Regions from separate parts of the Bradyrhizobium sp. CCBAU 45321 genome, predicted to be linked through region 1. Evidence: riboswitches for the same ligand, from Rfam matches in the RefSeq annotation. Region 1 holds a riboswitch; each other region holds the start of a gene.
What was found. A riboswitch is a leader RNA that binds a small molecule or an ion and turns the genes downstream of it on or off. The one in region 1 is predicted to bind cobalamin.

Region 2: linked by a shared signal. The riboswitch ahead of ACM43_RS16140 (energy-coupling factor ABC transporter permease) and the one ahead of ACM43_RS10205 (ribonucleoside-diphosphate reductase subunit alpha) in region 1 are both predicted to bind cobalamin.
Region 3: linked by a shared signal. The riboswitch ahead of ACM43_RS16205 (DUF1636 family protein) and the one ahead of ACM43_RS10205 (ribonucleoside-diphosphate reductase subunit alpha) in region 1 are both predicted to bind cobalamin.

The regions. Positions count from the first base shown of each region.
Region 1 covers NZ_LFKZ01000085.1:238-2,431, reverse strand. The annotation lists partial or broken gene ACM43_RS10210 (hypothetical protein) at 320-561, shown strand; cobalamin riboswitch at 582-795, shown strand; partial or broken gene ACM43_RS10205 (ribonucleoside-diphosphate reductase subunit alpha) at 1,102-2,194, shown strand, end outside.
Region 2 covers NZ_LFKZ01000119.1:134,642-136,835, reverse strand. The annotation lists gene ACM43_RS16150 (cobyrinate a,c-diamide synthase) at 1-290, shown strand, start outside; gene cobA (uroporphyrinogen-III C-methyltransferase) at 287-1,018, shown strand; cobalamin riboswitch at 1,064-1,282, shown strand; gene ACM43_RS16140 (energy-coupling factor ABC transporter permease) at 1,320-1,997, shown strand; gene cobF (precorrin-6A synthase (deacetylating)) at 2,044-2,194, shown strand, end outside.
Region 3 covers NZ_LFKZ01000119.1:148,039-150,232, reverse strand. The annotation lists gene ACM43_RS16215 (cobyric acid synthase) at 1-210, opposite strand, end outside; gene cobO (cob(I)yrinic acid a,c-diamide adenosyltransferase) at 432-1,067, opposite strand; cobalamin riboswitch at 1,108-1,328, shown strand; gene ACM43_RS16205 (DUF1636 family protein) at 1,424-1,798, shown strand; gene cobW (cobalamin biosynthesis protein CobW) at 1,795-2,194, shown strand, end outside.

The DNA of each region.
Region 1 (2,194 bases):
CGGTGAATGTAGGCGCATTGCACCCTAACGGCGTGACCATTCCGGTATTATCGAGACGCGGTTTGGATATATGTTTCTCGTCCTTCCGATGTTCATGGAGGCAAACCAAGCAGCTTTTGGAATCGTGAACAAAGCGCGCGACCACGCCGCCTGCGAGCCCCACGGTCGCGTAGCCCATCACATAAGGCACTTTCAGTTGGAAAGTGATTCCCCGAGCCAAGCCCCTGCCAGGGGAGGGGTGGAGACTCGACGGGAAGCACCTACAGCGGACATCGCCGGGTGAAGGGATAGTCCAGACCACGAACGCCGCAAGGGTAACAGGCGACGCGATCGGATCATGAAGCGCTTCAAATCGTCCCGTCAGGCTCAATTTTTCTGTCAGTTCATGATCAGGTCACGAACCTTTTCCACATCCTCTCTCTCGGAGCCGTCACTGCCGACTTCCGTCGTGTTTCGCGCGAGCGAGCCTTTGCGACTTGGCGCGAGATCTCCACGACAAGCGCTCGCCGAACCTTGACCTCGGGGCTGCTCCAATTCGTTAACTTGACGGCGCCGCCTTGACGAATCTCCGCGAGCGGCGCCTATATGTAGCCCGTCACGGTCTTCCATTCCCGCATCTCGTAGGATGGAAGCTAAGAGGGAACCCGGTGCGCCGGCAACGGCTATTCCGAGGCTGCCCCCGCAACTGTAAGCGGCGAGCGGTTGTCATCATGGTCACTGGCGCGACAGCGCTGGGAAGGCCGACAGCCCCAGCGACCCGCGAGCCAGGAGACCTGCCGCGACTGAACGAAAGTCCTCGGGCGGGGTGCCCCGGTGGGTCGCTTGCAGCTGGTGATATTTGTCCGATCTCCTCGCAAGTCGTCCGCACGGCCCCCAGCCTCAAACATCGCGGGGTTGCCGATGTCGCCGTCTTACGATTTCGATCAGCATGGTCATCTCGTCGCGCCACCGAGTGTGCGGCCGCGCCTAGCGCAGGCGAAGCCTGCCGCGCCTGAGCCGTGTCTGGTGCCCCTTTCGCCATCGCCGGCTCCGCTGCCGTGGCCCCTCGCGCCATCGCCAAAGCCGGCCGACCTCACGCTCGATCCGTCTCGCGACGACTTGTTGACATCATTCGGCAAGCTGACGCTGACCAACCGTTATCTGCTCGCCGGCGAAACTTACCAGGACATGTTCGTGCGGGTGTCTTGCGCTTTCGCGGACGATGTAGCGCATGCCCAACGTCTCTATGATGCGATGTCTCGGCTGTGGTTCATGCCGGCCACACCGGTGCTCTCCAACGGCGGGACCACGCGCGGCCTGCCGATCTCCTGCTTCCTCAACTCGGTGTCGGACTCGCTCGAAGGCATCGTCGGTACCTGGAACGAGAACGTCTGGCTTGCTTCCAATGGCGGCGGCATCGGCACCTACTGGGGCAATGTTCGCTCGATCGGCGAGAAGGTGAAGGGCGGCGCCACCTCAGGCATCATCCCGTTCATCCACGTCATGGACGGCCTGACGCTGGCGATCAGCCAGGGCTCGTTGCGGCGCGGCTCGGCGGCGGTCTATCTCGATATCCACCATCCCGAGATCGAGGAGTTCCTCGAGATCCGCAAGGCGTCTGGCGACTTCAACCGCAAGAGCCTCAACCTGCATCACGGCATCAACGTCACCGACGAGTTCATGCGTGCCGTGGGTGCCGGCACCGCAGTCGCTCTGCGCAGCCCGAACACTAACGAGGTTGTCCGCGAGATCGATGCCCGCCAGCTGTGGCAACGCATCCTTGAGAACCGGCTGCAAACCGGCGAGCCTTATCTCTTGTTCATCGACACCGTGAACCGCGCGCTCCCCAAGCACCAGCGCGAGCTAGGCCTCAAGGTCTCGACCTCCAACCTGTGCAGCGAGATTACCCTGCCGACCGGCATCGATCATCGCGGCGAGGAGCGCACAGCGGTGTGCTGCCTGTCGTCGCTCAACCTCGAGACCTGGGACCAGTGGAATAAGGAGCCCGGCTTCATCGAGGACGTCATGCGCTTCCTAGACAACGTGCTCACCCACTTCATCACGGTGGCGCCGGACGGAATGAAGCGTGCCCGCTACGCCGCCCTGCGCGAGCGCTCCGTTGGCCTCGGCGTCATGGGCTTCCACTCGTTTCTCCAGGCCAAGGGCATTCCAATGGAGGGTGCCTTGGCCAAGTCATTCAATCTGAACATCTTCC
Region 2 (2,194 bases), on a different contig from region 1:
CCGACGGTATCCGCCATGAGATGACAGGGCTGCTCGGCCTGGAGACCAGCTTTGCCAAGCGCCGCATGCATCTCGGCTATCGTCTTGCCGAACTGGCCGCGCCGATGCCGGGGCATAAGCCTGGCGCGCGCCTGCGCGGCCACGAGTTCCACTATTCGACCATCCTCGCCCAGCCCGATACGCCGCTCGCGATCGTGCACGATGCCACCGGCGCGGTCATTGCCGAAACCGGCTCGCGTCGTGGCCATGCCACCGGCACGTTCTTCCATCTGATCGCGGAGGACCGGTGAGCGGCTTCGTCACTTTCGTCTCCGCCGGCCCCGGCGATCCCGAGCTCCTCACGGTGAAGGGCGCTACGCGGCTGCGCGAGGCCGACGTCGTGCTCTATGACGATCTTGCCTCCGGCGCGATCCTCGATCTCGCCCGGCCCGGTGCCAATCTCGTCGCGGTGGGAAAGCGGGCCGGGCGTCCTTCGACCAAGCAGCACCACGTCAACCGTCTCCTGGTCGACTACGCCGCAACCGGCGCCCGCGTGGTGCGGCTGAAGTCGGGCGATGCCGGCATTTTCGGCCGGCTGGAGGAGGAGATCGAGACGCTGCGCGATGCCGGCATCGGCTACGAGATCGTTCCCGGCGTCACCTCCGCCTGTGTTGCCGCCGCGCAGGCCGGTATTCCCCTGACCCGCCGGCATACCTCCCGCCGCGTGCAGTTCATCACCGGTGCCGACGTCACCGGCGAGCTGCCACCCAATTTGAATTGGGCGGCGCTGGCCGATCCCGAGGCGACGACCGTGGTCTATATGGGCCGGCGCACGTTTCCGGCGCTTGCCGCAAAATTGATCGCGCACGGGCTCGCCGCCGGCACCCCGGCGCTGTTCGCCGAATCCCTCGGGCGATCTGACGAACGATTGGTCCGCACCACCATTGCCGAGCTCGCCGAGCAGCTTGCGCGCGGCGGCGCCGCTTCCACCGCCGCCGTGATCCTGTTCGGTGCGCTGGCGGGAGAATATCCGGCATGACGGCTCCGGCAGCGGTTCGCCCCTTGACGCCTGCAATGCGAAAGGGGCACACAAGAGAGGCATGGTGCTCGACGCGGCGCAAAGCGCCGGAGCATAATCGGGAATGGGGATGGGCGGACCCAGTTGCGGCGCCCAAAACCCCAGCCGCCCCCGCGACTGTAAGTGGTGAGGGCCTCCGAACCGCCACTGGACCCGCAAGGTCCGGGAAGGCCGGAGAACCAGTGAACCGCGAGCCAGGAGACCGGCCGTGCACGTATTGAGGCCAAGGCCGTCGGGTGTGACGGCAGGAAGGAACTGAGCCATGCATATCGAACCAGGATTGGTCACAGGCGCCAAGCTCGTGCTGAGTTACGCAACCGGCATCGCCGCAGGCGGCGTTGCGCTGAAGCTGGCGGTCGAGACCGTGCGCGAGCAGGGCATCGGCTCGTTCGCTGCGCGGACGCTGGCCACCACCGCTCTCGTCTTCGTCTTCTTCGAGATCCTGCCGCACTTCCCGGTCGGGGTATCGGAGGTGCACTTCATCCTCGGCTCGACCTTGTTCCTGTTATTCGGCGCTGCGCCCGCGGCCTTCGGCCTTGCCTTTGGCCTGCTGCTTCAGGGTATGCTGTTGGAGCCGGTCGACCTGCCGCAATACGGCATGAACGTCACCACGCTGCTGGTGCCGCTGTTCGCGATCCAGGCGATCGCCACGCGGATCATTGCCCGCAACACCGCCTATGTCGATTTGAAATACGGTCAGGCGCTGGCGCTTTCGACGACCTACCAGGCCGGCGTGATCGCATGGGTGGCGTTCTGGGCGCTCTATGGCTCCGGCTTTGCGATCAGCAACCTCGCCAGCATTGCGACGTTCGCTGCCGCTTATGCGCTGGTCATCGTGATCGAGCCGCTGGCCGATCTCGCCGTGCTGGCGCTGGCGAAGTCGCTGCGTGGCGTCACCGCGCCCGGCCTCGTCACGCCGCGCCTTCACAACGCGGCCTGAGAGACAAGCGAAAGGGCGGCCGCCGTGGCCGCCCGTCGCGCTCGCGATGCTCACGCTCTCCCTGATAGGCATCGGTTGCGGCGATCCCGAGCAGCTCACGCGCGCCGCGACCCGCGCCATCAACGCGGCCGATCTCATCCTGATCCCGCGCAAGGGGACTGCGAAATCCGATCTCGCCGATCTCAGGCGAACGATCT
Region 3 (2,194 bases), on a different contig from region 1:
CGGCTCGACACCGGCGGCGAGCGCCTGCAGCGCCTGGGCGCGGCCGATCTCGCCGCCGTCGACCGTGACCGCGGCGTTGTTCGACATGTTCTGCGGCTTGAACGGCAGCACCCGTAGACCGCGGCGCGTGAAGGCGCGCGCGAGGCCGGCGACGATGAGCGACTTGCCCACGTCCGAGCCGGCCCCCTGGATCATCAATGCGCGTGCCATCGATATCTTTTAAAGCGGAATGGGATTGAGTTGAATCAAGCAGCTGCGGGCTCGTTGCACCTCTCCCGCTTGCGGGAGAGGTCGTGCCGAAGGCACGGGTGAGGGTTTTCTCCTCTTGGGGGCTCTCGATTGCGGAGATACCCTCTCCCCAACCCTCCCCCGCAAGCGGGGGAGGGAGCATACCTCCCTTGGCGCAGCATTAGAATCCGATCTCATCAGCATCAAAACTCGACGCCGGCCTGCGCCTTGATGCCGGAACGGAACGGATGCTTGACCAGCGTCATCTCGGTGACGAGGTCGGCGATCTCGATCAGCTCGTCCTTGGCGTTGCGCCCGGTGAGCACGACATGCGTCATCGCAGGCTTTTGGGTCGTCAGGAACTCGACGACTTCGGCGATATCGAGATAATCGTAGCGCAGCGCGATGTTGATCTCGTCAAGCACGACCATGCGCAGCCGTTCGTCGAGGATCAGCTCCTTGGCCTTCTCCCAGCCGGCGCGCGCTGCGGCGATGTCGCGGGCACGGTCCTGCGTCTCCCAGGTGAAGCCTTCGCCCATCGCGTGGAACTGGCAGAGATCGCCGAAATGGCCGGTGAGCAGGCGCCGTTCGCCCGTATCCCAGGCGCCCTTGATGAATTGCACCACCGCGCAAGGGAAGCCATGCGCGACGCAGCGGACGATCATGCCGAAGGCGGAGGAGGATTTTCCCTTGCCGGCGCCGGTATGGACGATGATCAGGCCCTTTTCGCCGCTCTTGGTCGCCATGATCCTGTCGCGGGCGGCCTTCTTCTTCGCCATTTTCTGGGCATGCCTGATGTCGGTTTCCTCGGCTGTTTGGGTATCCGGTTCAGATGTCATGGGACCCGGTCCTTCGGCTTGACAAGTGGCGGCCACCGGCAAATGGTGGCCCGGCGTTGGTTCCTGTCCTATGACAGGCGAAGAGGGAATGCGATAGGGTCCGAATCGGCAAGATCTGGATCCAAACTGCAGCCGCCCCCGCGACCGTGACCGGAGAGATGCCCGAAGCCACTGATTCCTTTTGGAATCGGGAAGGCGGGGATCGAAGGGCCAAAACCCTGCTCCGCAAGCCGGGAGACCTGCCAGCGCGGACGAGTTTTGGACCGGCGGACGGGGTGTTCCGCGACGGGGAAGCGGGCCTTTCTGGAGAATGGTCCGTGCGCCTCATCGCCTCCCGCTGTTATCTGGAAGAGGCGATGACCGTCACACTTCATGTCTGCATCACCTGCCGCGCCGGCCAGACGCTTGGCGAGGGCGAGACGACGCCCGGCAAGCGCCTGCATGGCGCGATCCTCGAGGCCGGCGTGCCCGAGGGCGTCAGCGTGGTTCCCGTCGAATGCCTGTCGGCCTGCAGCCAAGGCTGCTCGGTCGCGCTCAGCGCGCCCGGCCGCTGGTCCTATGTCTATGGCCGCCTGTCCGATGCGAATGCGCAGGACGTGGTCGCGGGCGCTGCGGCCTACGCGGCGGCGCCCGACGGAATCGTGCCATGGCGCAGCCGTCCCGAGATCTTCCGCAAGCAGTCGCTTGCCCGCATTCCCCCCATTGCCGTCGTGCCGGAGGCCGCTGAATGAACTCGCTCGCAAAAGTCCCCGTCACGGTGGTCACCGGTTTTCTCGGTTCCGGCAAGACGACGCTGATCCAGCATCTGCTCAGCAATGCCGGCGGCAAGAAGCTCGCGGTGCTCGTCAACGAGTTCGGCAGCGAGGGCGTCGACGGCGAGATCCTGAAGTCCTGCGCCGATGCGAACTGCCCGGAGGAGAACATCGTCGAGCTCGCCAATGGCTGCATCTGCTGCACCGTCGCCGACGATTTCATTCCGACCATGGAGCAATTGCTGGCGCGGCCGGTGCGGCCCGATCACATCCTGATCGAGACCTCGGGCCTGGCGCTGCCAAAGCCGCTGCTGAAGGCGTTCGACTGGCCGGAGATCCGCTCGCGCATCACGGTCGACGGCGTGATCGCGCTGG